DNA from 3 places in the Rhodoferax sp. RT4P68 genome. Region 3 is predicted to be linked to each of the others. Evidence: predicted binding sites of a transcription regulator. Region 3 holds the regulator's gene; each other region holds the start of a gene.
The links. The regulator LexA, encoded in region 3, represses DNA repair genes until DNA is damaged. The targets are predictions, from matches to a motif close to ACTGTATNNNNATACAGT.
Positions count from the first base shown of each region.

Region 1 (9,793 bases), on a different contig from region 3:
GGCGTCTCGGCCTGATCTCCACCCGAACTCCACCAAGCCGGCAGCCGCCGGCTTTTTTTCGCGCATCGACCCTTGATTCGGCAGGGTCAATCCCAAGCTAGCGCCAGTCGTGACCATTTATTGATCTCCAACCGCATGACCGAACCGACCCCACCCCAAGACAAGCCCGCCTTCGAGGCGGCGCCCAGCCCCGAGGAACGCGAGGCCGCCATGTTCGCCAATGAAGCCGACGCGCTGGCCCAGGCGCAGGCCGAGCTGGCCACGCTGAAGGCCAAGAGCGCCGAGCTGGCCGACCAGTTTCTGCGCGCCAAGGCCGAATCGGAAAACGCCCGCCGCCGCGCCGAAGAGGAAATCTCCAAGTCGCGCAGGTTCGCGGTCGAAGGCTTTGCCGAAAGCCTGCTGCCGGTGGTCGACAGCCTGGAGACCGGGCTGGCCTTGAAGGACGCCACCATCGCGCAGGTGCGAGAAGGCGCCGAGGCCACGCTGCGCCAGCTCAAATCGGCGCTGGAGCGCAACAAGGTGATCGCCATCGACCCGGCGCCCGGCGCCAAGTTCGATCCGCACCAGCACCAGGCCATCAGCGTCGTGCCGCTGGCGCCCGGTGTGCAGCAAGAACCCAACAGCGTCGTCAGCGTGCTGCAGAAGGGTTACCTGATTGCCGAGCGCGTGCTGCGCCCCGCACTGGTCACTGTGGCCGCGCCGCAGTGAGGGCTGCGGGCCAGATCCTATTCACGGCTTGACCCCTTGAATCCCACAGGGTTATCCACAAGTTAGCAACAGATGGCGCCAACCGGCACCAACCCCCTTTAGACATCGCAGGAGAAATCAAACATGGCAAGAATCATCGGCATCGATCTGGGCACCACCAACAGCTGCGTCTCCGTGATGGAGGGCAACACGCCCAAGGTCATCGAAAACTCGGAAGGCGCGCGCACCACGCCGTCCATCGTGGCCTACCAGGAAGACGGTGAAGTGCTGGTCGGCGCCTCGGCCAAGCGCCAGGCTGTGACCAACCCGCGCAACACGCTGTACGCGGTCAAACGCCTGATCGGACGCAAGTTCGCCGAGAAGGAAGTGCAGAAGGACATCGACCTGATGCCCTACAAGATCGTGGCGGCCGACAACGGCGACGCCTGGGTCGAAGTGCGCGGCAACAAGATCTCGGCGCAGCAGGTCTCCGCAGACATCCTGCGCAAGATGAAGAAGACCGCCGAGGACTACCTGGGCGAGACCGTGACCGAAGCGGTCATCACGGTGCCGGCCTACTTCAACGACGCCCAGCGCCAGGCCACCAAGGACGCCGGTCGCATCGCTGGACTGGACGTCAAGCGCATCATCAACGAGCCCACCGCTGCGGCCCTGGCCTTCGGCCTGGACAAGCAGGACAAGGGCGACCGCAAGATCGCCGTGTATGACCTGGGTGGCGGCACGTTCGACGTGTCCATCATCGAGATCGCCGACGTCGATGGCGAGAAGCAGTTCGAAGTGCTGTCGACCAACGGCGACACCTTCCTGGGCGGCGAAGACTTCGACCAGCGCATCATCGACTACATCATCGCCGAGTTCAAAAAGGACCAGGGCGTCGATCTGTCCAAGGACGTGCTGGCCCTGCAGCGCCTGAAGGAAGCCGCCGAGAAGGCCAAGATCGAACTGTCCAATGGGGCCGCGACCGACATCAACCTGCCCTACGTGACAGCCGACGCTTCGGGCCCCAAGCACCTGAACATCAAGCTGTCGCGCGCCAAGCTCGAAGCCCTGGTGGAAGAGCTGGTCGAGCGCACCATTGCGCCCTGCCGCACCGCCATCAAGGACGCCGGCGTGTCAGTGGCCGACATCCATGACGTGATCCTGGTCGGCGGCATGACCCGCATGCCCAAGGTGCAGGAGAAGGTCAAGGAGTTCTTCGGCCGCGAGCCGCGCAAGGACGTGAACCCCGATGAAGCTGTCGCCGTGGGCGCTGCCATCCAGGGCCAGGTGTTGAGTGGCGATCGCAAGGACGTGCTGCTGCTGGACGTGACGCCGTTGTCGCTGGGCATCGAGACGCTGGGTGGCGTGATGACCAAGATGATCACCAAGAACACGACGATTCCGACCAAGTTCGCGCAGACCTTCTCGACCGCCGACGACAACCAGCCGGCCGTGACGATCAAGGTGTTCCAGGGCGAGCGTGAGATGGCCACCGGCAACAAGCTGCTCGGCGAGTTCAACCTCGAAGGCATCCCCCCAGCCGCACGTGGCACGCCGCAGATCGAAGTGTCGTTCGACATCGACGCCAACGGCATCCTGCACGTGGGCGCCAAGGACAAGGGCACGGGCAAGGAAAACAAGATCACCATCAAGGCGAACTCGGGCCTGACGGAAGCCGAGATCCAGCAGATGGTGAAAGACGCCGAGCTGAACGCGGCCGACGACAAGAAGAAGCTCGAGCTGATCCAGGCCCGCAACCAGGGCGAGGCTTCCGCGCACAGCGTGAAGAAGAGCCTGGCCGAACACGGCGACAAGCTGGAAGCCAGCGAGAAGGATGCCATCGAAGCGGCCCTCAAGTCGCTGGACGAAGCGCTCAAGGGTGAAGACAAGGCTGCCATCGACGAGAAGACCGCAGCGCTGATGACGGCGTCCGCCAAGCTCGGCGAGAAGGTCTACGCCGACATGCAGGCCAAGCAAGCCGCAGAAGGCGCGGGCATGGGTGCGGCAGGGGCCGGCCCCGAGGCCGCGCAGGGCGCGGAGTCCGCATCGGCCAAGCCGGCCGCCGACGACAACGTGGTCGACGCCGAAGTCAAGGAAGTGAAGAAAGGCTGATCCTGCCGGCCTGATCCGCAGCGCGCCGCGTCGCCCCCAACCCGGGCCGACGCGGCGTTCGTGTTCCATCCAGCCGCAGTTCCACCATGTCCAAACGCGACTATTACGAAACCCTCGGAGTGCCCAAGAACGCCTCCGAGGAAGAGGTCAAGAAGGCCTACCGCAAGCTGGCGATGAAGTACCACCCGGATCGCAACCAGGGGGATGCCGCCAAGACTGCGGAAGAGAAATTCAAGGAGGCCAAAGAGGCCTACGAGATGCTGTCGGACGCGCAAAAGCGCGCGGCCTACGACCAGTACGGCCATGCCGGCGTCGACCCCAACATGCGCGGCCCCGGCGGGCCTGGCACCGAGGGGTTTGGCGGCTTTGCCGAGGCCTTCGGCGACATCTTCGGCGACATGTTCGGCCAGCAGCGCGGCCGCCCCGGTGCCGGCGGTGGTCGCCAGGTGTTTCGCGGCAGCGACCTGTCCTATGCCATGGAGATCACGCTGGAAGAGGCGGCCCGCGGCAAGGACGCGCAGATCCGCATTCCCAGCTGGGAAGCCTGCGAGACCTGCCACGGCAACGGGGCCAAGCCGGGCACCCAGCCCAAGACCTGCACCACCTGCAACGGCCAGGGCGCCGTGCAAATGCGTCAGGGCTTCTTCAGCGTGCAACAGACCTGCCCCACCTGCCGCGGCACGGGCAAGATCATTCCGGAGCCGTGCACGGCCTGCCAGGGTCAGGGCAAGCTGAAGAAGCAGAAGACGTTGGAGGTGAAGATCCCCGCCGGCATCGACGATGGCATGCGCATCCGCAGCGTGGGCAATGGCGAGCCGGGTTCCAACGGTGGGCCCCCGGGCGATCTGTACATCGAGATGCGGATCAAGAAGCACGACATCTTCGAGCGCGATGGCGGCGACCTGCATTGCTCGGTGCCGGTGAGCTTCATCACGGCGGCGCTGGGTGGCGAGATCGAGGTGCCGACACTGGCCGGCAAGGCCGCCATCGACATCCCCGAAGGCACGCAGGCCGGCAAGCAGTTCCGCCTGCGCGGCAAGGGCATCAAGGGCGTGCGCGACAGCTACCCGGGCGACCTGTACTGCCACATCACGGTGGAGACGCCCGTCAAGCTGACCGAGCACCAGCGCAAGCTGATGCGCGAGTTGGAAGAGTCGCTGAAAAAGGGCGGTGGCAAGCACTCGCCCAGCGGCGACAGCTGGACGGATCGCCTGAAGAAGTTCTTCAGCGCGTGAGCGCAGCGCCGGGCCGCCCCAAGCAAGCTCGCTCCGCAGTGCGCAGCGCGCAGGCACCCCAGTGACCATGGCGCGGGCCAGTGGCCCGCGTCGTGCGCTCCATGTCGCGGTTAGAGTCGCGGGTCCATTTCAGGAGATGTCATGTCCACCTACTTCGCGATCCAGACCCTCGACAAGCCCGGCCACACACAGACGCGTGCCGACGTGCGCGCCGAACACCTTGTCTACCTGAAAGCGCACATGCACCGCCTGGTGGCAGCGGGCGCTCTGCTGGAAGACGACGGCGCATCGACCGCCGGCGGCGGCATTCTGCTGATCGAGGCGGCCGACCGGGCCGATGCCGAGCGCTTTGCCAACGACGACCCGTACGCCAAGGCCGGCCTGTTCCAGTCCATCACTGTGACGCGCTGGCGCAAGGCCTTCGTCGACGGCAAATCCTTCGTCTGACACCATGAAAACCAAAGCTGCAGTCGCCTGGAAAGCCGGTGCCCCGCTGACCATCGAGACGGTCGATCTGGAAGGCCCCAAATTCGGCGAGGTGCTGGTGGAGATCAAGGCCACGGGCATCTGCCACACCGACTACTACACGCTCTCGGGCGCCGACCCGGAAGGCATCTTCCCGGCGATCCTGGGCCATGAAGGCGCAGGCATCGTGGTCGACGTCGGCCCTGGCGTGACCACCTTGCAAAAGGGTGACCACGTCATTCCGCTGTACACGCCGGAATGCCGCCAGTGCAAGTTCTGCCTGTCGCGCAAGACCAACCTGTGCCAGCTGATCCGCGGCACCCAGGGCAAGGGCCTGATGCCCGACGCCACCAGCCGCTTCAGCCTGGACGGCCAACCCATCTTCCACTACATGGGCACCAGCACGTTCAGCAACTACACGGTGGCGCCAGAGATCTCGCTGGCCAAAATCCGCAAGGACGCGCCGTTCGACAAGGTCTGCTACATCGGCTGCGGCGTGACCACCGGCATCGGCGCGGTGATCTTCACGGCCAAGGTGGAGGCCGGCGCCAACGTGGTGGTGTTCGGCCTGGGCGGCATCGGGCTGAACGTGATCCAGGGAGCCAGGATGGTGGGCGCCGACAAGATCATCGGCGTGGACCTGAACCCCGCGCGCGAAGCCATGGCGCGCCAGTTCGGCATGACGCACTTCATCAACCCCAAGGAACACGCCAACGTGGTGGATGCCATCGTGCAGCTGACCGACGGCGGCGCCGACTACAGCTTCGAGTGCATCGGCAACACCAAGGTCATGCGCGACGCGCTGGAGTGCACACACAAGGGCTGGGGCCGCAGCATCATCATCGGCGTGGCCGAGGCGGGCGCCGAGATCTCGACCCGCCCGTTCCAGTTGGTGACCGGTCGCAAGTGGGAAGGCTCGGCGTTTGGCGGCGCACGCGGCCGCACCGACGTGCCGAAGATCGTCGACTGGTACATGGATGGCAAGATCAACATCGACGACCTGATCACGCACACCATGCCTTTGGCCGACATCAACAAGGGCTTCGACCTCATGAAGCGCGGCGAGTCGATTCGCGGCGTGGTGCTGTATGACTGAAGCCTCTGCCGTGAAGACCCTGTCCGAGCACCGCGCCTTCGGCGGCGTGCAAGGCTTCTACGAACACGCTTCGCATGAGATCGGCCTGCCGATGCGCTTCGGCGTCTACCTGCCGCCGCAGGCCGCACAGGGCCCCGTGCCGGCCCTGCTCTACCTGGCGGGCCTGACCTGCAACGAAGAGACGTTTGCGGTCAAGGCCGGTGCACAGCGGCTGGCCGCCGAGCTGGGTCTTTCGATCATCACGCCTGACACCAGCCCGCGCGGCGCCCAGGTGCCGGGTGAATCGGACAGCTGGGACTTCGGCGTCGGTGCCGGCTTTTATCTCGACGCGACCGCATCGCCCTGGGCCAAGCACTGGCGCACCGAAAGCTGGCTTCTGCGCGAACTGCTGCCGCAGGTGGCGCAGCACTTCGCAATCGATGGCGAGCGCATGGGCCTGTTCGGCCATTCGATGGGCGGGCATGGCGCGCTGACGTTGGCACTCAAATACCCAGGCCGCTTCAAATCACTGTCGGCCTTCGCGCCGATCTGCGCGCCCACGCAGTGCCCCTGGGGCGAGAAAGCGTTCAGCGGATACCTTGGCGCGGACCGCGCGGCCTGGGCGGCGCACGATGCCAGCGCGCTGATGCAGGCGCAGGGCGGCGCGCCCTACCCGGCCGGCATGCTGGTCGACCAGGGCCTGTCCGACAAATTCCTGGCCGAGCAGTTGCACCCGCATCTGCTCGAAGCCGCGTGCCGGGCTGTGGGCCAGCCGTTGACGTTGCGCCGGCACGCCGGCTACGACCATGGCTACTACTTCATCCAAAGCTTCGTGGCCGATCACCTGCGCCACCACGCGGCGCAGTTGTAGCGCCTCTGAGCCGGTCGACCAGGCGGCCATCGACCTGGCGCCGATCGACCTGGCGCCCATTGACCGCGCAACGCTCAGAACAACGCGCCCTGCCCGTCCAGCGCCGGCCGACGGAACTGCGACGCATCCAGCGGGTGCCGCTCGCGGTTGAACCCCAGCCGCGCGCAGGCCTTCTCGAAGCGTTGGCGGATCAACTCGGCCCAGATGCCGCTGCCCTTCATGCGCGTGGAGAAATCACTGTCGTAGTCGCGCCCGCCCCGCATGTCCTGCACCCGCGCCATGATGCGTTCGGCCCGCTCAGGCACATGCAGCGCCAGCCAGTCGCGAAACAGCGGCGCCACCTCCCAGGGCAGGCGCAACACGGTGTAGAAGGCGCTGCGCGCGCCGGCCTCCCAGGCGGCGGCCAGCACCTGCTCCATGTCTTCGTTGAGGAACGGGATCTGCGGCGCCACGCTCACGCCGACGGGAATGCCGGCCTCGGCCAGCGCGCGGATGGTGCGCAGCCGGCGTTGCGGGGCGGCGGCCCGCGGCTCCAGCGTGCGGGACAGGTGGCCGTCCAGCGTGGTCACGGTGACGTAGACGGCGGCCAGGCGCTGCGCGGCCAGTGGCGCGAGCAGGTCGAGGTCGCGTTCGACGCCGCTGGACTTGGTGATCAGCGACAGCGGGTGCCGTGCCTCGGCCAGCGTCTCAATCACGGCGCGCGTCAAGCGCAGCTCGCGCTCCACCGGCTGGTAGCAGTCGGTCGCGGTGCCGATCACCAGCGGTGCCGGCACGTATGCGCGCCGGCCGATCTCGGCGCGCAGCACCGCGGCAACGTTGCGCTTGGCGATGATCTTGGTCTCGAAATCCAGCCCGGGCGACAGGTTCAGGTAGCTGTGCGTGGGCCGCGCAAAGCAGTAGATGCAGCCATGCTCGCACCCGCGGTAGGGGTTGATCGACTGGTCGAAAGGAATGTCGGGCGACTGGTTGCGGCTGATCACGCTGCGTGCGTCTTCCCAGATGATCTCGGTCGGCACCGGCGCGCCCGCCTGCGCCGCACCCTCCTCCAACGTGCCCCAGCCGTCGTCGAACGCATTGCGCGCGTCTTTGGCAAACCGGTGCGCCATGCGCGTGGCGGCGCCACGGCCCTTGAGTGCCGCAAGCGGGATGGATGTCTCGGTGGGCATGGTCTTGAATACTGTTTATTAAATCAGTATATTGGCGACCCGGGCCGGCGGCAACCGCGGGCTGTCGAAGTCCGGCCCGCTGCTTCGTCGACCGCTCATCCCCACCACCAGGAGCCCACCATGGCCAGCGTCAGCACCTACCTCAACTTCAACCGCACTACCGAAGAGGCGTTCGAGTTCTACCGATCGGTCTTCGGCGGCAGCTTCGAAGGCGGCATCCACCGCATGGGCGACGCGCCTGCCATGCCCGGCCAGCCCCCATTGGCCGATGCCGACAGGCAACTCGTCATGCACGTGGCCCTGCCGATCCTCGGTGGCCACGTGCTCATGGGCACGGACGCGCCCGAATCCATGGGCTTCAAGCTGAACCAGGGCAACAACGTCTACGTCAGCCTGCACCCGGACACGCGCGCAGAGGCTGACCGGCTTTTCAACGCATTGGCCGCCGGCGGCAAGGTCGAAATGCCCTTGCAGGACATGTTCTGGGGCGACTATTTCGGCAGCCTGTGCGACCGGTTCGGCACCTGCTGGATGGTCAACTGCTCCGCGAAAGCCTGATCGGCCGCTTGCGGTACGCCACGCGCGGTCAATAGACCCGCCCCATCCGGGACACCTCAAAGGGGTTACCCGGATCGATCGATAAAATTGATCGCAATGTCCCTGGTCCTGCTTGTCATCGCCCCCTTCGTCGGCAGCGTCCTCGCGATGTTCATGCCGTCCAATGCCCGGAACCGGGAGGCGCTGCTGGCAGGTCTGATTGCGCTGGGCTGCGCGCTGCAGACGGCGTTTCTGTTCCCCCAGATCAGCGGCGGCCAGGTGTTGCGCGAGGCATTCATCTGGCTGCCCTCGCTCGGCGTGAACCTGGTGTTCCGCCTGGACGGGTTCGCCTGGCTGTTCTGCATGCTGGTCAGCGGCATCGGTGCGCTCGTCGTGCTGTATGCGCGCTACTACCTCTCAAGCTCCGACCCGGCGCCCCGCTTCTTCGCCTTCTTCCTCGCCTTCATGGGCGCGATGATGGGTGTGGCGTTGTCAGGCAACCTCGTGCAGATGGTGCTGTTCTGGGAACTGACCAGTCTGTTCTCGTTCCTCTTGATCGGCTACTGGCACCACCGGCAGGACGCCCGGCGCGGCGCCCGCATGGCGCTGACGGTGACTGGCGCCGGCGGGCTGTGCCTGTTCGCCGGTGTGCTGTTGATCGGCCGCATGGCCGGCAGCTACGACCTGGACGTGGTGCTGGCCTCAGGCCCTGTCGTGAAGGCGCACCCGATGTACGCCACGGCGCTGGTGCTGGTGCTGCTGGGCGCCTTCACCAAAAGCGCGCAGTTCCCGTTCCACTTCTGGCTGCCGCGCGCCATGGCCGCGCCCACGCCGATCTCGGCCTACCTGCACTCCGCCACCATGGTCAAGCTCGGCGTGTTCCTGCTGGCCCGCCTGTGGCCCACGCTGTCCGGCACCGAGCAGTGGTTCTGGCTGGTGGGCGGGGCCGGCGCCATCACGCTGCTGATGGGCGCCTATGTGGCCATGTTCCAGCGCGACCTGAAGGCGCTGCTGGCCTACTCCACGATCTCGCACCTGGGTCTCATCACGCTGCTGCTGGGCCTGAACAGCCCGATGGCCGCAGTCGCGGCCGTCTTCCACATCATGAACCACGCGACCTTCAAGGCGTCGCTGTTCATGGCGGCTGGCATCATCGACCACGAATCGGGCACGCGCGACATCCGCAAGCTGTCCGGCTTGCTCAAGCTGATGCCCATCACCGGGCTCCTGGCCATCATTGCCAGCGCGGCCATGGCTGGGGTGCCGCTGGTCAACGGCTTCTTGTCCAAGGAGATGTTCTTCGCCGAAACCGTGTTCCTGGCATCCTCGTCGTGGGTCGACGTCGGCCTGCCCGTGCTCGCCACAGTGGCTGGCCTGTTCAGCGTGGCCTACTCGGCCCGCTTCGTGTTCGATGTGTTCTTCGGCCCCTCGTGCATCGGCGCCGTGCCCAAGCCGCCGCACGAGCCGCCGCACTGGATGCGTGTGCCGGTCGAGCTGCTGGTGCTGGCCTGCCTGGTGGTGGGCGTGGCGCCGGAGTGGTCGGTCGGCCCGCTGCTGGCCGCCGCCGCCGTGCCGGTGGTCGGCGGCGTGCTGCCCGCGTACAGCCTGGCGGTGTGGCACGGCTTCAACCTGCCGCTGATGATGA
Region 1 covers NZ_JBWMBB010000011.1:10,642-20,434, reverse strand. The annotation lists gene AC099J_RS21815 (FKBP-type peptidyl-prolyl cis-trans isomerase) at 1-15, shown strand, start outside; gene grpE (nucleotide exchange factor GrpE) at 136-708, shown strand; gene dnaK (molecular chaperone DnaK) at 832-2,799, shown strand; gene dnaJ (molecular chaperone DnaJ) at 2,886-4,034, shown strand; gene AC099J_RS21795 (YciI family protein) at 4,176-4,481, shown strand; gene AC099J_RS21790 (S-(hydroxymethyl)glutathione dehydrogenase/class III alcohol dehydrogenase) at 4,486-5,595, shown strand; gene fghA (S-formylglutathione hydrolase) at 5,588-6,445, shown strand; gene AC099J_RS21780 (PA0069 family radical SAM protein) at 6,520-7,611, opposite strand; gene AC099J_RS21775 (VOC family protein) at 7,732-8,169, shown strand; gene AC099J_RS21770 (monovalent cation/H+ antiporter subunit A) at 8,266-9,793, shown strand, end outside.
Region 1: the regulator LexA is predicted to act here: its motif matches at 7,622-7,639, upstream of AC099J_RS21780 (PA0069 family radical SAM protein).

Region 2 (9,793 bases), on a different contig from region 3:
CTGTCGGCCCTGGCACTGCGGTTGAGCGTGGGTTGAAGCGCGCCTACTCGACCCGGATCACCGCCGCCGGCGTGAAGCCCAGCTCGGTGGCCTTGCCCTTGCGCCCGCGCCCGGCCAGCGCGTTGTTCAGCGAGCGGATTTCCAGCGTCTCTTCGCGCGCCTTGCCGCCACGGCCCACGCCCTCGATGCGCACGCTGCGGGTGTAGGCAGCCGCGCCGGCCAGGGTGTCCTTGGGTTCCAAATCCATCAGCATCAGGCCCCGACCGCCCTTCTCCATGAGCTTGAGTTCGCTGATCGCAAAGCCCAGGATGCGGCGCCCGGCTGTCGACGCGCACACCACGTGCGTGGCGTCCGCCAACGTCAGGCCTTGCGCCACGCCAGACACGTGCGAGGGCCGGCAGATGGTCTCGCCCTCGCCCAGGCTGATGAAGGCCTTGCCGCCGCGCTGGCGCGACAGCATGTTCTCCACCGTCGCCAGAAAGCCGTAGCCGCCCGAGCTGCACAGCAGCAGCGTGGCGTGGGCCGGGCCGGCGAAGAAGTGCGCCAGTTGCGTGCCGCTCTCCAGCTCGATCAGCGAGCTGACCGGCTGCCCATCGCCCCGCGCGCCGGGTAGCGCGGCCACCGGCACGGTGTAGACACGGCCCACCTTGTCCTTGGCCGTGCCGAAGACCAGCAGCGTGTCCACGCTGCGGCACTCGAACGCGGCGTACAGCGCGTCGCCCGATTTGAAGCTGTAGTCGGCCGGCACCGCGCGGTCTTTGGCCCAGCCCTTCTGCGCGCGGACCCAGCCCTTCTCGGACACGACGACGGTGACCGGCTCGTCGACGACGCGCACCTCGGCCACGGCGCGCTTGTCGGCCTGGATCAGCGTGCGGCGCGCATCGGCAAAGGTCTTGGCATCGGCCTCGATCTCCTTGACCATCAGACGGCGCAGCGAAGCGGGGTTGTTGAGCACGTCTTCGAGGCGGCCCTGCTCCGCGCGCAACTCGCTCAGCTCCTGCTCGATCTTGATGGCTTCCAGCCGCGCCAGTTGGCGCAGGCGGATTTCGAGGATGTCTTCGGCCTGGCGGTCGCTCAAGCTGAAGCGGGCGATCAGCGCCGACTTGGGCTCGTCCGACTGGCGGATGATGGCGATCACCTCGTCGATGTTCAGCAGCACGATCTGCCGCCCTTCGAGGATGTGGATGCGGTCCAGCACCTTGTCCAGCCGGTGCCGCGTGCGGCGCTGCACCGTGGTCTGGCGGAACTCCAGCCATTCGGCCAGCAGCTCGCGCATCGACTTCTGCGTCGGCCGGCCATCCAGACCCACGCCCGTGAGGTTGATCGGCGACGTCGTTTCCAGGCTGGTGTGGGCCAGGAGCGCCGTCGTCAGTTCCTGCTGGGAAATACGGCTGGTTTTGGGCTCGAACACCAGGCGCACCGCGGCGTCCTTGCTGGACTCGTCGCGCACCACGTCGAGCACGGCCAGGATCGCGGCCTTGAGTTGCATCTGGTCCTGGCTCAGCGTCTTCTTGCCGGCCTTGACCTGGGGGTTGGTCAGCGCCTCAATCTCCTCGAGCACACGCTGGTTGCTGACGCCGGGCGGCAGCTCGTTGACGACCAGTTGCCACTGCCCGCGCGCCAGTTCTTCGATCTTCCAACGGGCGCGCACCTTGAGCGAGCCACGGCCCGTGCGATAGGCCTCGGCAATCTCGGCCGGGCTGCTGATGATCTGGCCGCCGCCTGCGTAGTCGGGGCCGGGGATGATCTGCAGCAGTTCCTCGTCGGTGAGCTTGGGCGTCTTGATCAGCGCGATGCAGGCGTCGGCGACTTCCCTCAGGTTGTGGCTGGGGATTTCGGTGGCCAGGCCGACTGCGATGCCGCTCGCGCCGTTGAGCAGCGTGAACGGCAGACGCGCTGGTAGCTGGCGGGGCTCCTCCGTCGACCCGTCGTAGTTGGGGATGAAATCCACCGTGCCTTCGTCGATCTCGTCCATCAGCAGGCGCGTGATGCGGGCCAGCCGCGCCTCGGTGTAGCGCATGGCTGCGGCACCGTCGCCGTCGCGGCTGCCGAAGTTGCCCTGGCCGTCGATCAAGGGGTAGCGCTGGCTGAAATCCTGCGCCATGCGCACCAGCGCGTCGTAGGCGGCCTGGTCGCCGTGCGGGTGGAAGCGGCCCAGCACATCGCCGACCACGCGCGCGCTCTTGACGGGCTTGGCGCCGACCGTGCCATTGGCGCCACCGAACGACAGGCCCATGCGCGCCATCGAGTACAGGATGCGCCGCTGCACCGGCTTCTGGCCGTCGCAGACATCGGGCAGCGCGCGGCCCTTGACCACGCTCATCGCGTATTCGAGGTAGGCGCGCTGGGCGTAGCGGCCCAGGTCGAGCGAATCGTCGCCCTCGCCGTCGGCCGGGCCCCCGGTACCGGGGCCTTGCGGCGGCACGTCGGAAAAGTCCAGGGTGGAAGCGTCGTCAATCATGTGCGTCAGAAAATGCGGAAAGCGGCGCGCCGGCGGCGGCCATGCAGAGAAGGGACAGGGGTGCCGCGGACGGCGTGGGCCAGAGGCGGCGCCGGCGTCAGCGGCTCAGGGCTGCTGGGCGACCCGCGTGGCAGCGGGCGGCACGTCCGGCAGGTTGCCGCGACCGGCGGCGCCGCCGCGCAGCTCCATGCGCACGCGCAGCGGCGAGCGGCGCTGCTCGATGACGGGCGGCGGTTTCAGGCCCTGGTACAGCCGCATGACGGTCTGCACGTAGGCCTGTGTTTCCTTGTAATTGGGAATGCGGTTGCCGGCCCGCTGCACAGCACCTTCGCCGGCGTTGTAGGAGGCCAGCGCCAGCTCCAGCTGCCCCGGGAACATGTCGATCAACAGGCGCAGGTAGCGTGTGCCGATGCCGATGTTGGTCTTGGGGTCGGTCAGCTTGACCTCGATCGGCGCCTTGGCATCGCCCGCCAGGCCGAAGCGCTCGGCCGTGGCCGGCATGATCTGCATCAGCCCGACCGCGCCCTTGGGCGACACGGCGGCGCGGTCGAAGCCGGATTCGGCCACGATCAGCGCCTGCAGCAACTCGTAGTCGACCTTGTGCTTGGCAGAGGCCTCGCGCAGGTGCGGCTTGAGCAGCTTGTAGGTCGGCGAGACCTCGAAGAAGTTGACCAGCTTGGCCGGCAAGGGCTGCACGTCCGATGTGAGTGCGGGGTTGATGGCGCCCTCGCCATCGCGCGTGTCGAAGCTGTCGTCGCCCTTGTAGAACAGCGTGTAGCGCTCGTCCACCTGCTCGTGCGCGAAGTGCGCCACACCGCGCGGGTCGATGTAGCCCCACACGTCGGCCAGTGCAGCCAGCGGCATGGCAGCGGCCAGCACCGTCAGCAGGCACGCGGCTGTCTTGACCTTGAACGCTGCAAACATCAAATATCTACCTCGACTGCGTCGCCATGCAATTCCATCAATTCCCGACGGGATGCGGCTTCGCCCTTGCCCATGAGTTTGGTGATCAGCTGCTCGGTCCCGGTGAAATCCGTGTGGCCGAGCTGCACCGGCAGCAGGCGGCGGGTATCAGGGTTCAGCGTGGTGTCCCACAACTGTTCGGCACTCATTTCGCCCAGCCCCTTGAAGCGGCTGATCGCCCAACTGCCTTCCCGCACGCCCTCTTTGCGCAGTTTATCGAGGATCGCCGTCAATTCGCCAGTGTCAAGTGCGTAAGCTTTGGACGCCGGCTTTTTTCCACGGGCGGGCGCGTCGATGCGAAACAGCGGCGGGCGCGCCACGAACACGTGGCCGGCCTCGATCAGCTTGGGGAAATGCCGGAAGAAGAGCGTGAGCAGCAGCACCTGGATGTGCGAGCCGTCGACATCGGCATCGGCCAGGATGCAAACCTTGCCGTAGCGCAGGCCGGTCATGTCGGGCGTGTCGTTCGGGCCGTGCGGGTCCACGCCGATGGCCACCGAGATGTCATGGATCTCGTTGTTGGCGAACAGCCGGTCGCGCTCGACCTCCCAGGTGTTGAGCACCTTGCCGCGCAACGGCAGCACGGCCTGGCATTCCTTGTCGCGGCCCATCTTGGCACTGCCGCCAGCCGAGTCGCCTTCGACCAGGAAGACTTCGTTGTGCGTGATGTCGCGGCTTTCGCAGTCGGTCAGCTTGCCGGGTAGCACGGCCACGCCCGAGCCCTTGCGCTTCTCGACCTTCTGGCCGGCGCGCTGGCGCGACTGCGCGGCCCGGATGGCGAGTTCGGCCAGCTTCTTGCCGTAGTCCACATGCTGGTTCAGCCACAACTCGAGCGCCGGGCGCACGAAGCTTGCGACCAGCCGCACGGCGTCACGCGAGTTCAGCCGCTCCTTGATCTGGCCCTGGAACTGCGGGTCCAGCACTTTGGCCGACAGCACGTAGCTGGCGCGCGCGAACACGTCCTCGGGCAGCAGCTTCACGCCCTTGGGCAGCAGCGAATGCAGTTCGATGAAGCTCTTGACGGCCGTGAACAGGCCTTCGCGCAGACCGGCCTCGTGCGTGCCGCCAGCGCTGGTGGGGATCAGGTTGACATAGCTCTCGCGCACCACCTGGCCCTCTTCGGTAAAGGCCACGCACCACTGCGCGCCCTCACCCTCGGCAAAGGTCTCGTGGTTGTCGGCGTAGCCCTCGCCCTCGAACAGCGGAATGAACGGGTCGGCCGTCAGCGTCTGCGTCAGGTAGTCGCGCAGGCCACCCTTGAACTGCCAGGTCTGCGTGTCGCGCGACTTCTCCACCGTCAGCGAGACGGTCACGCCGGGCATCAGCACGGCCTTGCTGCGCAGCAGGTGGGCCAGTTCGGCCATGGGCAGCACTTCGCTGTCGAAGTACTTGGCCTCAGGCCAGACACGCACCGAAGTGCCGGTGCGGCGGTCGCCTTCGCCGGCCTTGCGCACGACCAGCGGCTCCACCACATCGCCGTGGGCAAACACCAGGTGCGCAGCCGAGCCGTCGCGGTAGGAAGTCACTTCCAGCCGTTTGGCCAGCGCATTGGTGACCGACACGCCCACGCCATGCAGGCCGCCCGAGAAGCTGTAGGCGCCGCCCTTGCCCTTGTCGAATTTGCCGCCCGCGTGCAGGCGGGTGAAGACGAGTTCGATGACTGGGGCACCTTCCTCAGGATGCATGCCGAACGGGATGCCGCGGCCTTCGTCTTCGACGCCGATGGACCCATCGGCGAACAGCGTGACGCGGATCTTCTTGCCGTGGCCGGCCAGCGCCTCGTCGGCCGCGTTGTCGATGACTTCCTGGATGACGTGCAGCGGGTTGTCGGTGCGCGTGTACATGCCCGGTCGCTGCTTGACCGGCTCCAGGCCCTTCAGCACTCGGATGGACGCCTCGCCGTACTGCGGTTGCGCCTTTGCGGGGGGATTGCTTGCCATGGCGCGGGATTGTAGGCGCGCGCCGACCTACAAACTGTATGAAACCACAGATTCGTGCGCCATGCGAACGTCTTCCGCCAGGCAAACGTCCACCAAATTCACTACAGTCGCGCGATGACAAACACAACAAGGGCAACCCTGCCATTGGCGCGCATCTTGATCTGCGGTGGACTGATCGTCACGCTGTCCATGGGCATCCGCCACGGTTTCGGCCTGTGGTTGCAACCCATCACGCAGGCACAGGATTGGACGCGCCAGACCTTCGCGCTGGCCATTGCGGTGCAGAACCTGTCCTGGGGCGTGGCAGGCATCTTCGCCGGCATGGCGGCCGACCGCTTCGGCGCTCTCCGCGTGCTGCTGATCGGGGCAGCGCTGTACGCCGTGGGGTTGATCGGCATGGCGCACTCCAGCACGCCGCTGATGTTCTCGCTCAGCGCCGGCATCATGCTGGGGATGGCCCAGGCCGGCACCACGTATGCCGTGATCTTCGGTGTGATCGGCCGCAATGTGTCGCCCGAACGGCGCAGCTGGGCCATGGGCGTGGCCGCTGCGGCGGGATCGTTCGGCCAGTTCCTGATGGTGCCGGTTGAGGGCTTTTTGATCGCGCGCTTCGGCTGGCAGGAGGCCCTGGTGATTCTGGGCGTGGCAGTGCTGTTGATCATGCCGCTGGCCTTCGCGCTGCGCGAGCCAGGCTTCTCAGGCAACAGCGCAGCACGGCGCGAGCAAAGCATCGTCCAGGCATTGGTCGAGGCGTTCAAGTACCCCAGCTTCCAGCTGCTGATGGCGGGCTACTTCGTCTGCGGCTTTCAGGTCGTGTTCATCGGCGTGCACCTGCCGAGCTACTTGAAAGACAAAGGCCTGACGCCTGAAGTCGCCAGCTACGCGCTGGCGCTGGTCGGGCTGTTCAATGTGTTCGGCACCTACATCGCCGGCAGCCTGGGCCAGCGCATGCCCAAGAAGAACATCCTCTCGTTCATCTACTTCGCGCGCGCCGTGGTGATCAGCCTGTTCTTGCTGGCGCCACTGAATGCTCTGAGCGTCTACCTGTTCGCGGCCAGCATGGGGCTGCTGTGGCTGTCGACGGTGCCGCCCACCACGGCAGCGGTGGCGTCGATCTTCGGTGTGCAGCATTTGTCGATGCTGGGCGGCTTCGTGTTCTTCTCGCACCAGATCGGCTCGTTCCTGGGCGTCTGGCTGGGCGGTGTGCTGTACGACCGCACCGGCAGCTACGACGTGGTGTGGGGCATCACCATCGCGCTTGGCGTGTTCGCGGGGTTGGTGAACCTGCCGGTCAAGGAAGCGGCGATTCAGCGGCCTACGCTGAAGCCGGCTTGAAGACCATGCGCACCGCCGGCAAGATCACCCTGGCCGTGGCCGCCGCAGCGGCGCTGGCAGGCGTGTTCGCCATGTACCTGCGGCCCGAGTTCCTGGTCGATCTGTCGAACCAGGTCTGGGCCTGCTTCTGATGGTTGCGGTGCCCGTGCAGCCGATGCAGCCGCTGCACCCACCCTCCAGCTGGGTGCTGCGCTGGGCCCACCTGGTGCCGAATGGCGGCAGTGCGCTCGACGTGGCCTGCGGCCCGGGCCGGCATGCATACTGGCTGCATGACCGAGGCTGCCGGCTGACCGCGGTCGACCGCTCCCCCGAAGCCATCGCCAGCCTGGCCCCGCTGGTGGCGGCAGGCGCCGAGGTCGTGCAGGCCGACATCGAGACCGGGCACTGGCCGTTCGCGGGCCGCCGGTTCGATGCGGTCGTGGTGACCAACTATCTGTGGCGCCCTTTGCTGCCCCAGATCATCGAGGCCGTCGCGCCTGGCGGTGTGCTGCTGTACGAGACCTTCGCCCAGGGGAACGAGACGGTCGGCAAGCCTTCGCGCGCGGATTTCCTGCTGGCACCCGCCGAACTGCTGCGCGCATGCACAAGCCTGCGCGTGGTGGCGTTCGAGGACGGTTTCGAAGACGCGCCACCACGTTTCGTGCAGCGCATCGCCGCGGTCCGCGAGCTTGCCGACACACGCCCGGAACTCCCCGCGAGGCACCGGCTCTGACCCTTCGGCCCAGCGAAGTGCGCTGGGTAGAATGCTCGTTTTTCCGTTTCAGACTGCGGACATGACACCCATTACCGGCAGCATCGTGGCGCTCGTCACACCGATGTTCGAGGACGGCAGCGTGGACTACCCCACGCTGCGCAAGCTGATCGATTGGCACATCGCCGAGGGGACGGATTGCATCGGCGTGGTCGGCACGACGGGCGAATCGCCCACGGTCAACGTCGAAGAACACTGCGAGATCATCCGCGTCTCGGTCGAACAGGCCAAGGGCCGCGTGCCCATCATGGCGGGCTGCGGCGCCAATTCGACGGCCGAGGCGATCGAGCTCACACGCTTTGCCAAGAAGGTCGGCGCCGATTGCCAGTTGCAGGTCGTGCCCTACTACAACAAGCCCACGCAAGAGGGCCAGTACCAGCATTTCAAGGCCATTGCCGAGGCGGTCGGCGATCTGCCCATGGTGCTCTACAACGTGCCCGGCCGCACCGTGGCCGATCTGCTGCATGACACCGTGCTGCGCCTGGCCCAGGTGCCCGGCATCGTCGGCATCAAGGAGGCGACCGGCAACATCGAACGCGCTCAGTGGTTGATCCGCGATGTGCCCCCCGGTTTTGCCGTTTATTCCGGTGATGACCCGACGGCGGTGGCGCTGATGTTGTGCGGCGGCCAGGGCAATGTCAGCGTCACCGCCAACATCGCTCCGCGGCTGATGCACGAACTGTGCTTGGCCGCCATCGCTGGCAACGCACAGAGCGCGATGGAGATCCAGCGCCGGCTGCTGCCGGTGCACAAGCACTTGTTCGTCGAGGCCAACCCGATTCCGCTGAAGTGGGCGATGGCGCGCATGGGCTTGTGCGGGGAGACCATGCGCTTGCCCATGACACCACTGTCAGTCGCCCACCATCCCGTGGTGGAAGGCGCCCTGCGCGCCAGTGGCCTGCTCTGAACGCAGCGCCGGTTATTCAACAGGAATTTCGTACGTGAACCAATCCGCAAGAATCGCGCTGCTGGCGCTGGCCCTTTCGCTGGGCGCCTGCTCGGTGTTCGATGGCGACAAGATCGACTACAAGAGCGCCGGCAAGGCCCCCTCGCTGCAGGTGCCGCCCGATCTGACGCAGCTCAGCCGGGACAGCCGCTACGTGGTGCCCGGCAGCGCCGTCACCGCCAGCGCCTACCAGACCGCGCAGCCGCAGGCCGGCGTGCCGGTCGCCGCATCCAATCTGGGCGACGTGCGCATCGAACGCACCGGCAACCAGCGCTGGCTGGTGGTCGGCCGCGCACCCGACAAGCTGTGGGAACCTGTGCGCGAGTTCTGGCAGGAGAACGGTTTCCTGCTGACGCTCGATCAGGCCAACCTGGGCATCATGGAAACCGACTGGGCCGAGAACCGCGCCAAGCTGCCGCAGGACTTCATCCGCAGCACGCTGGGCAAGGTGCTCGATTCGGTCTACTCCACCGGCGAGCGCGACAAGTTCCGCACGCGCCTGGAGCGCACCCCCAACGGCACCGAGATTTTCATCAGCCACCGCGGCATGGTCGAGGTCTACCCCGACAACCAGACGCGCGAGCGCACCGTGTGGCAGCCGCGTGCCGTCGACCCTGAGCTCGAGGCCGAGTTCCTGCGCCGCCTGATGGTCAAGCTCGGCGCCACGACCGAGCAGGTGCGCACGGCCGTCGCGGCCGAAGCCGCAGCCCGTCCGACCTCGCGCATTGCCACCGTCAACAACTCGCCGGTGGTGCAGATGGACGAAGGGTTCGACCTGGCCTGGCGCCGCGTCGGCCTGGCGCTGGACCGCACCGGCTTCACGGTCGAAGACCGCGACCGCAGCCAAGGCATGTATTTCGTGCGCTACGTCGAACCAACGGCCGACAGGAAGGAGCCCGGCTTCTTCAGCAAGCTGCTGAACTTCGGCAGCTCGCCTGCCGTGGCGCCGCTGAAGTACCGCATTGCCGTGCGCAGCCAGGGCGCCGCCACCACGGTTTCGGTGCTGAACGCCGAGGGCGCGCCCGAAGCCTCGGCCAACGCGCAGCGCATCGTCAAGGTCATCGCCGACGACTTGCGCTAGCCTCAGGGCGTGCTGCGTTTCAAGAACCTGGGCAGCGGCAGCTCAGGCAACGCCACGGTGGTGGAGGCGACGCAAGACGGCCGCCCCACCCGCCTGCTGGTCGATTGCGGATTGGGGCCGCGCACGCTGGCGACGCGGTTGGGAGAAGCTGGCCTGGCCCTGACGGACCTGGACGCCATCTTCGTCACGCACGAGCACAGCGACCACATCGGCAGCGCCTGCAGGATCGCGCTGCGCCACCGCATTCCCCTGTGGATGAGCTACGGCACCTATGCGGCCATCGGCACGCCAGAGCTCGACGGCCTGCTGCGCATCG
Region 2 covers NZ_JBWMBB010000014.1:68,441-78,233, forward strand. The annotation lists gene AC099J_RS25330 (arsenic transporter) at 1-36, shown strand, start outside; gene parC (DNA topoisomerase IV subunit A) at 44-2,458, opposite strand; gene AC099J_RS25340 (lytic transglycosylase domain-containing protein) at 2,567-3,385, opposite strand; gene AC099J_RS25345 (DNA topoisomerase IV subunit B) at 3,385-5,364, opposite strand; gene AC099J_RS25350 (MFS transporter) at 5,479-6,699, shown strand; gene AC099J_RS25355 (hypothetical protein) at 6,696-6,830, shown strand; gene AC099J_RS25360 (class I SAM-dependent methyltransferase) at 6,854-7,411, shown strand; gene dapA (4-hydroxy-tetrahydrodipicolinate synthase) at 7,473-8,357, shown strand; gene bamC (outer membrane protein assembly factor BamC) at 8,392-9,477, shown strand; gene AC099J_RS25375 (MBL fold metallo-hydrolase) at 9,487-9,793, shown strand, end outside.
Region 2: the regulator LexA is predicted to act here: its motif matches at 5,398-5,415, upstream of AC099J_RS25345 (DNA topoisomerase IV subunit B).

Region 3 (9,793 bases):
CGCGGACGCGCGCTGCTCGGTCTGCAGGCGATGCGCGTCGCCGCCGCCGCTGAACACCGCACCCTCACCGGTGATGACCACCGAGCGCACCTCGTCGCTGGATTCGGCAACGTTGAGCGCCTCGATGCCGGCAGCGTGGATGGCCGGGTCGAGCGCATTGCGTTGCTCGGGGTTGGACAGCGTGAGCACCATGGTCTGGCCATGGCGGGTGCTTTGGAGTGCGGCGGACATGGCGTGCAGTATCCGGCAGCTCTCAATCTTCCTCGTGCAGCAGGCTCAGCCCGAGCGCGCCGCGCCGACGCAGCCAGGGGCTGGGCCGGTAGCGTGGGTCGCCGTAGACGGTCTGCATGTTGAACAGCACCTCCAGCATGCTGGCGGGGCCATAGCGGTCGCCCATCGCCAGTGGCCCCAGCGGATAGCCCAGGCCCAGAGTCACGGCCAGCTCCAGGTCGCGCGGCGAGCAGATGCGCTGCTGGCAGATGTCTGCGGCGATGTTGACGATGGTGGCCACCACACGCTGCGTGACGAAGCCGCCGCTGTCGCGCACCACACTGACGGCCTTGCCATCGCGTGCGAACAGCGCGTGGGCGGCCTCGCGCATGTCGATGCGCGTGGCCGGGTTGGTGGCCAGCACGCGGCGCCGCGTGGCGGCGTCGTCCACCAGCAGGTCGATGCCGAGCGTGCGTGTCGGGTCCAAACGCTCGACCACGGCCACCGTGGTGACGTCAAAGCCCAACGGAGCCACCAGCGTCAGAGCCTGGGCCGAAGGCGCGCTGCCGGTCTCGATGCGCGCGCCGAGGTCCTTGAGCAACTGCAGCAGCTCGATGCGGCGCGCCGCCCGTGTCGAGACCCAGACCGGTGGCAGCTCGGCCACCTGCGGCGTGGCGGGCTCGGCCGGCACCTGGGCGACGCCGTCCTGGTAGCGGTAGAAGCCTTCACCCACCTTCTTGCCGACCATGCCGCCGGCCAGGCGCTGGGCGGTGATCACGCTCGGGCGGTAGCGCGGCTCGTCGTAGTACTGGCGGTAGACCGATTCCATCACCGGATGCGAGACGTCCAGCGCTGTCAGGTCCATCAGTTCGAAAGGGCCGAGCTTGAAGCCGATTTGGTCCTTCAGGATGCGGTCGATGGTGGCGAAATCGGCCACGCCCTCGCTGACGATACGCAGGGCCTCCGTGCCGTAGCCGCGCCCGGCATGGTTGACGATGAACCCTGGAGTGTCTTGCGCCTGCACGGGCGTGTGGCCCATCTCGCGTGCGTACTGCGACAGCGCAGCGCAGACGCTGGCGTCGGTCTTCAATCCGGCAATGACTTCCACCACTTTCATCAGCGGCACCGGGTTGAAGAAGTGGTAGCCGGCAAAGCGCGCGGGGCGCTGCAAACCGGCGGCGATGGCGGTGATCGACAGCGACGAGGTGTTGCTGACGAGGACCGCGTCCGGTCGCAGGAGTGTTTCCAGTTCTGCAAACAGCGCCTGCTTGACGTCGAGCCGTTCGACGACCGCCTCGATCACCAGATCACAGTCCGCCAGGTCGGAAAGCCGCGTCGTTTCGACCAAAGCCGCCCGATGCGATGCCAGGCGCGCGGTGTCCAACCGCCCCTTCTGGTGCAACTTGTCCCATTGCTGCAACACTGCCGCACAGCCTTGCGCGACAGCCTGCGCTTGCACGTCGAACAGTTTGACGGTGCTACCCGCTTGTGCTGCAATTTGCGCGATTCCGCGGCCCATGGCGCCGGCGCCAACGACGCCAACCACCGCATACGTAGTGTTCATTCGGCAATTATCACCAGCGGTTCTGGTGGTATCGTGATCGAATCATTTGCATATAAAACCTAGTGACTCTCAAAAACAAGCTCGTTGGCGTGGCCTTGCTGGGTGTAGCGATGAGCAGCTCGGCATTGACCTTGGGACGGGCACGCGGCGCGGTCGTCTTGGGCCAGCCCCTGAGTCTGGCGATCGAAGTACGCGTCGACAGCCCTGATGAGGCCACTGCCCAGTGCTTCAGCGTCGAAGTCTTGCATGGCGATGTGGCGATCGATGCGAGCCGCGTTCGGGTGGTGGTGCAGTCACAAGGCGGCTCGTCGCAAGATGCGGTGATTCGCGTGCGTTCCAGCGCAGTGGTCGACGAGCCCGTGGTGGGGCTGGTGCTGCGCGCCCTGTGCGGCCAGCAGGGGTCGCGCCGCTACGATTTCCTTCCTGAGTTTCCGCCGGAATTGTTGGCCAACCAGGCGCCGGTCGCTGTGGTGCCGGATGTCTCGACACTGACTCCCGGGCCGGTTGAAGCAAACACGACCAACGGGGTGGGCGCGATCGCGACGCCCGTACCTTCGCGGGCACCGGTGCCATTGGCACGTCCACCGGCGGCGTCGGCGCCTGCTGCCGAGGCGCCTTCCGCGGCCCAGGATGCGCGGCCCACGCCGGCACCGCCTCCTTCCGTCGTCCGCGCTCCTTCCGCAGCGCCGCGTCCTGCGGCACCGCGCCCAGTCCAACGGCCCAGGCCCCGTCCTGCTCCCGCAGTCCAGGCCGCAGCTCCGAAGGCGGCACCCGCACCAGCCAAAGCACCGGCGCCCGCGCCAGCCGTGGCGAGCGCCGACGCCGCGCCGGGAACCAGTGCCGGAAGCCCACGCCTGACCTTGGACGCACCTGGCGACCGACCCGCCTTGCGCGGCACTGTCGCGTTGGGTGCAGCGCCGGCCGAAAGCCTGCCGCAGCGCGCCGAGGCCGCTGCCGCATGGCGTGCCTTGAACGCCAGCCCTGAAGAAGCGCTGCGTGCCGCCGAGCGGTTGCAGGCACTGGAGACACAGGAAAAGGCCGCGCGCGATGCGCGCCAGAAGGCCGAGGCCGCACTGCTGGCACGGCTGGAGCGCGCCGAGCGCAGGCTGGACGAGGCCGAGAACAACCGCGTCGACATCGCCATCGTCTACGGCATGCTGGCGCTGCTGCTGGCCGCCATCGCCGCCGCCGCTTTCTTCTGGAGCCGCGCTCGCAAGAGTGCGCAGGAAGCCGCGCACTGGGCGCAAGGCGCAGCCGCCGGGTCGCATGGCGTCGATGCGCGCCAAAGCATGCAGCCGTCCACTCGGCAGGCTACACGCGATGGCGTGGACAGCGCCTTGCTGTCCGCACCGGGCGATGTCTGGGCGCCATCGCCCAAGCCTTCCGCAGCAGTGCCCGCCCCGGCACCCACGCCGCGGCCGCTGCCAATTCCGTTCCCCATCGCCAGCGCGCCCCGCGAGCGTGGGCTGGGCACCGATGCTGCGCTGATGCGCGCAGCCAACCCGGAAGATTTTCTGGACGCGCAGCAGCACGCAGACTTCTTTGTCTCGCTGGGCCAGTACGACCAGGCGATCGAGGTGCTGAAGAAGCACATCGACGACAACGCGGAAATGAGCCCGCTGGCGTATCTGGAGTTGATGAAGATCTACCACACGCTCAGCCGCCAGAGCGACTACAACGCCGCGCGCCAGGACTTCCACGCCCACTTCAATGCGCGCGTGCCGAATTTCGCAGCGTTCACGGACGAGGGCATCGGCCTGGACGACTACCCGGCCACGATGCTGAGCATCGAGACCGCCTGGGGCACGCCGCGCGTGTTGGACACGATCGAGGCCAACATATTCCGGGCCGAGGGCGACCCGGGCAAACCGCTGGATCTTGCCGCCTACCGCGATCTGCTGCTGCTGTATGCGGTGGCCAAAACCCTGGCGCGCACCGACGAGGAATCGACGGGCGACATGGCAGGCCGCCTGCCGGGCCTGGGCGGTGGGTCGAGCGATTCGTCGTTCATGCCGCAGCGCCTGACCCGGCCGGATTTCACGGCGTCGCTCAACACGCCGGATTCGAGCTTCGCGCGCTCTGCGGCCGCGCCGCTGACTGGTAGTGCAGCCGCTGCAGCAGCTGCGGCCTCCGCTGCAGCCGTGGCAGCCTCCTGGGCCGAGCCCGAACTCGATTCGGCGCCAACGCCGCTGGGCGGCCAGGATGCCGGTCTGGCGCTCGATCTGGATCTGTCGAACTCGTTGTCGCTGGCGCTGGACGACGCGCCGGCTTATCCGCAGATTCAAGCGCCACGGCTCTCGCCTGTGTCCGAGGTGGATATCGATCTGCCGCTGCTGGAGATGGAGATCGAGCCCGAGACCGGCATGCAGACCAACCCTGCGCTGTTGGGCGAAACCGCGCCACAGCCGCCGGTGGCGGTTCCGCCATCCAAGCCGGAGTTCGACAGCGGCATGATCGATTTCGACCTGTTCGATCCGAACACGGAAGCTCGGATCGCACCCAAGTCGACGCGGTGATGGGGCGGGGCTGGTTGCGTTTGGCGCTTGGCGTTTAGCGCCGAACCTGCAGTGAACCCGGGTTCACGATATTGGTCGGCGTGCCCTTGATGAAGTTCAGCACGTTGTCGAAGGCGGCATTGAAATACATCTCGTAGCTTTGCAGTTCCACATAGCCGATGTGTGGGGTGCAGATGCAGTTTTCTAGCCGCAACAGCGCATGGCCCTGCAAGATGGGCTCGCTCTCGAACACGTCGACGGCGGCCATGCCCGGCCGGCCGCGGTTCAGGCCTGCCAGCAGGGCGTCTGTCTCGATCAGCTCAGCGCGCGAGGTGTTGACCAGCAGCGATGTGGGCTTCATGCGCGACAAGTCCTCCAACGTGACGATGCCGCGCGTCTCCTCGTTCAGGCGCAGGTGCAGGGAGACGACGTCGCAGTTGGCAAACAGTTCCTGCTGACTGGAGGCGACGTGGTGGCCATCGGCAGCTGCGCGCTCGCACGATCCGGCACGGCCCCATACCAGCACGCGCATGCCGAACGCGCGAGCGTAGGTGCTGACGATCTGCCCGATGCGGCCATAGCCGAAGATGCCCAGGGTCTTTTCCCGCAGCACGGTGCCCAGGCCGAAGTTCGCCGGCATCGATGCGGTCTTCAACCCGGACTGCTGCCACGCGCCGTGCTTGAGGTTGCCGATGTACTGCGGCAGCCGCTTGGTCGCAGCCATGATCAGAGCCCAGGTCAGCTCTGCAGGCGCCACTGGCGAACCCACGCCTTCGGCCACGGCGATGCCGCGCTCGGTGCAGGCCGCCACGTCCACGTGGGCACCGACACGGCCGGTCTGGGCGATCAGCTTGAGCTTGGGCAGTTTCTCGATCAACAGGCGATTCAGGTGCGTACGCTCGCGGATCAGCACGATGATGTCCGCATCGCGCAGCCGCACCGAAAGCTGGCCTAGTCCCTTGATCGTATTGGTGAAGACCTTGGCCGCGTAGGGATCGAGCTTGGCAGCGCAATCGAGCTTGCGCACCGCGTCCTGGTAGTCATCGAGGATCACAATGTTCATGCGGGCATTGTGCCTCGCGTGCCGTGCAGAGCCGGCCAGCCAGACGGCTTCGACGGGGCTGCCGTCCGGGCTGGCGGCCGTGTGACATCGGCGTGTTGGCCGGCGTGTTGGCCGGCGTGTCAGCCGGTGCGTCGGCCGGTGCGTCAGCCGACGACGCAACGCTCGGCGCCGTCAGTCAGCTGCGGTCGAAACCGCTGGCCGCTTCTGCAGCGGCCAGCCGGTCCAGTTCGGCGCAGACATCGGCCATACGGCCGGAGATCACCATGCGGCCCGCCGCGTTGCGCGCCTGGTGGGGCTCGACGACACGCAGCACCCGCAGTGGCATCGTCGCGCCGGCCCGATGCGGCCCGCGCTCTGTCAGCCGGTCGCTCCGGTTGGCAGCGCTGGCCCATCTGCCGAGCAAGCGGCGCGCCAGACGGGCGACGCGGTGCCGCGCTGCAGGCTGCACCGGCGGCGTGCCGCTCCGGTGCACTCGGGCTGGCGCAGTGCTGCTGGCACGGCCAAGCTGTGGCCAGTGCAGTTCGAGCCACGCAGGCAGGGCTTGAACCACGCGAGCGGCTGCGAAGATTGCGATTCCCATGTCAACTCCTCTCCCCGAAATAAGGGGGTGTACACAGGCAGGATTGGTCGATAAGCCCGCAGCGAGAGGGTTGTCGTGCCACTGCACGGCCAAACGCCCGCCACCTCGCGCTGCGGACAAGTACGTACCGCTTACATCAGCATGGTGTTGCGGATCAGGCCGACGGCCAGACCTTCGATTTCGAACGGCTCACCGGGCTCCACGACGATGGTCGGATAGTCCGGGTTTTCGGGTAGCAACTCGATGTTGTCCTTGTTGCGCCGGTAGCGCTTGACCGTGACTTCGTCGCCGATGCGGGCGACGACGATCTGACCGCTCTTGGCGTCTTTGGTGGCACGCACTGCCAGCAGGTCACCGTCCATGATGCCGATGTCGCGCATGGACATACCGCGCACGCGTAACAGGTAATCGGGCTTGTGCTGGAACAGGCTGCTTTCGACGTAATAGGTCTGGTCCACATGCTCCTGCGCCAGGATCGGCGAGCCGGCCGCCACACGGCCGATCAAGGGCAGTGCCAGCTGAGCCAGCTCTTGCAGCGGCAACATGAATTGCTTGTTGCGCGCGGCGTGCAGAGAGCGCAGCATGTCGCCGCGCAACCGGATGCCGCGAGATGTCCCGCTCACCAATTCGATGGCGCCCTTGCGCGCCAGGGCCTGCAGGTGCTCTTCAGCCGCGTTGGCGGACTTGAACCCCAGTTCGCTGGCGATCTCTGCGCGAGTCGGGGGCGCGCCGGTGTTGGCAATGGCGGACTGGATCAATTCCAGAATCTGTTGCTGCCGAGCCGTGAGCTTGACAGGGAAGGCATTGGACGAAGCGTCGGACATGGCATTTCCTTTCGGGCTGGAGCAGTTCTGTTGATATTTCCAGTATCTGTATTTTTAACCAGTTTTCTGCACTGTGCAAGCATTCGCTGCAGCTTGCCCACCTCGGTCGGGATTTCGTGGCTTCCTGCAACGGGGGTACGGAGGCGTCAGTGGCCGTTGCCTGCCACGGCCGTCGTGCAATGGATTGCGCATGCGGACCCACCCGCGCAGGCAGGGCGTGCTGACCTGCGCAGTCCTGCGCTTCGAGAGTGTCTTGTGGGAGCGTGAAGGTTAGCGGCACGGGCTTGCATCCGTGCATCGGCAGTCGGCGCAGGCAGTCCGGCAACGCCGCCTGCACTGTGGCGAGCCTGAATATCAAACCGTGTTGTCAGCGCTGCCATGAGCACTGCACGTTTCGGGCCGTACGGCCGCAAGTTGACTGGCCGTGCCTCGCATGCTGCGACGCCTCGAACGTCCGCCCGTCGAACCGCCGTCAGGCAGCAGGCAGCGTGCGCCTGGTGGCCGTCAGTCGGCCAGGGCTGCCAGCGCGCGCGCGGTGATCTCGTCGACCGTGCCCGTGCCCGAGATGCTGCGGTATTTGGGTGCCTGCGCCGGGTCGGCTGCAGCCCATTTGGCGTAGTACTCGACCAACGGTCGGGTCTGTGCGCTGTAGACCTCCAGGCGCTTCGCGACGGTCTCCTCGCGATCGTCGTCGCGCTGCACCAGAGGCTCGCCCGTGACGTCGTCGACGCCCTCGACCTTGGGGGGGTTGAACTTGGCGTGGTACGTGCGGCCCGACGGCGCGTGCGAGCGGCGCCCGCTCATGCGTTCGATGATGGCGTCGAAGGGAACGTCGATTTCCAGCACGTAGTCGAGCTTCACGCCCGCGGCCTTCATCGCGTCGGCCTGGGGGATGGTGCGGGGGAAACCGTCGAACAGGAATCCGTTGGCGCAGTCCGGCGCGGTGATGCGCTCCTTGACCAGGCCGATGATGATGTCGTCCCCCACAAGGGCACCCGAATCCATGACCGATTTGGCCTGCACGCCCAACGGGCTGCCCGCCTTGACCGCAGCGCGCAACATGTCGCCAGTGGAGATCTGGGGAATCCCGAACTTTCTGCAGATGAAGGTGGCTTGCGTGCCTTTGCCGGCGCCCGGCGCGCCCAACAGAATCAGTCTCATGGATGTCCTCGGATGTTGTGAAGCTCGCGACACTGCTGGCAGAGCGTGCCGCCGCAGTGTTTCATGCGACCGAGGATAGCATGCGACCTTCCGTGATTTGCGCTCTTGACGCCGGCCCGCACGTCCCCCAGGCGCCTGCGGCGAACGGTTAGAACAGCCGCCGCACGCGCTCCAGGTCTTGCGGAGTGTCCACGCCCACCCCCGGCGGCTCGTGCGTCACGTGCACGGCGATCTCGTGGCCGTGCCACATCGCGCGCAGTTGCTCCAGGGCCTCGATGTTCTCGATAGGCGACTGTGCGAGCAGTGGAAACTGGCGCAGGAAGCCAGCGCGATAGCCGTAGATGCCGACATGGCGCAACGGCGCGAGCGCGGGCAGGGCGGTGTTGTCGGCGGCGTAGCCATCGCGCCACCAGGGGATCGGGGCGCGGCTGAAGTACAGCGCGCAGTCGCGCGCGTCCAGCACTACCTTGACAACATTCGGGTTGCGCAGATCGTCGATGGTAGTGATGGCATGGGCCGCCGTGCTCATGCTGGCTTGCGGGCGCTGCGTCAGCAGGTCTGCCACGGCATCGATCAGCAGAGGGGCGATCAGCGGTTCGTCGCCTTGCACGTTGACGACCACGTCCTGGCCGTCCAGGCCGAGCAGAGCGCAGGCCTCGGCCAGTCGGTCGCTGCCGGAGGGATGGTCGACACGCGTCAACACCGATTCGACACCGTAGGCCGCGCAGGCCGCTGCGATGTCGGCGCTGTCGCAGGCCACCACCGTGCGCGTGGCGCGCGACTGCATGGCGCGTTGCGCGACCCGCACGACCATTGGCACCTCGCCCAGCAGAGCCAGCGGCTTGTTGGGCAGCCGCGTGGACGCCAGGCGCGCCGGGATCAAGACGGTGAACGGGGCCATCAGCGTTCGATTTCGTCGTCGCTCAGGGTGCGGGCCTCGTTCTCCAGCAGGATGGGAATGTCGTCGCGCACCGGGTAGGCCAGCCTGGCGCTGCGCGAGACCAGTTCCTGGCGTTCGCGGTCGTACTGCAGCGGCCCCTTGGTGACGGGGCAGACCAGCAGTTCCAGAAGTTTGCTGTCCATGGCGGGGTCAGGAAGTCGAAACCGGCAATGGTACCTGCGGCCCTGTCGAGGAAGGCGTCGGCGAGCCCAGCATGCGGTCGAGCGCCTGCAGCAGCCCTTCGTCCAATGTCAGCTCCAGCGGCACGGCCCAGGCGTGGGGGTGTTCCGCCCACAGCTTGACGGCGTCCTTCGCAGTGCACAGCCAGACCGCCGGTGCCTGAGCGGGGGGCTGCCAGCCGGCGAAGTCGAAGTGGTCCGGCAGCGGCAACTCACGCACCTCGTGCAGGCCGGCGGCGCGCAGCATGTCGAAAAAGCGCTGCGGCCGTGCGATGCCGGCCAGGGCCAGCACCGGCGTGTCGGCCAAGCTGGCCAGCGCCATGCGCGTGCCATCGGCCTGCTGCGCCCACTGGCCAAGCCGGCGTCGCGCGCGAAAGCCTTCGAACGCCGGTTGCTCCCCGGTGTGCACGACGAGATCGGCCGGCCGCGGCCAGTGTTCGCGCAAGGGGCCAGCCGGCAGCAGCCAGCCATTGCCGACGCCGCGGTCGTCAAACACGCAGACCTCCACGTCGCGCGCCAGTGCCAGATGCTGCAGGCCGTCGTCGCACAGCACGATCTGTGTGCTGGGGTGACGGGCCAGCAGGGCCAGACCCGCCTCGGCACGGCGTGCCGCAACGAACACCGGCACACCGCAGCCTTGCCGCACGAGCAGCGGCTCATCGCCGACTTCATGCGCAGGGCTGGACGGCAGCACCTCACGGCAGTCCGTGGTGGCGCGGCCGTAACCGCGCGCGATCACGCCGACCTGCCAGCCGCGCGCGCGCAGGTGGTCGACCA
Region 3 covers NZ_JBWMBB010000006.1:23,861-33,653, forward strand. The annotation lists gene AC099J_RS14395 (oxepin-CoA hydrolase, alternative type) at 1-231, opposite strand, end outside; gene AC099J_RS14400 (3-hydroxyacyl-CoA dehydrogenase) at 254-1,774, opposite strand; gene AC099J_RS14405 (hypothetical protein) at 1,834-2,022, opposite strand; gene AC099J_RS14410 (hypothetical protein) at 2,662-4,290, shown strand; gene AC099J_RS14415 (D-2-hydroxyacid dehydrogenase family protein) at 4,325-5,332, opposite strand; gene AC099J_RS14420 (hypothetical protein) at 5,508-5,912, opposite strand; gene lexA (transcriptional repressor LexA) at 6,044-6,736, opposite strand; gene adk (adenylate kinase) at 7,241-7,897, opposite strand; gene kdsB (3-deoxy-manno-octulosonate cytidylyltransferase) at 8,046-8,798, opposite strand; gene AC099J_RS14440 (Trm112 family protein) at 8,798-8,980, opposite strand; gene lpxK (tetraacyldisaccharide 4'-kinase) at 8,988-9,793, opposite strand, start outside.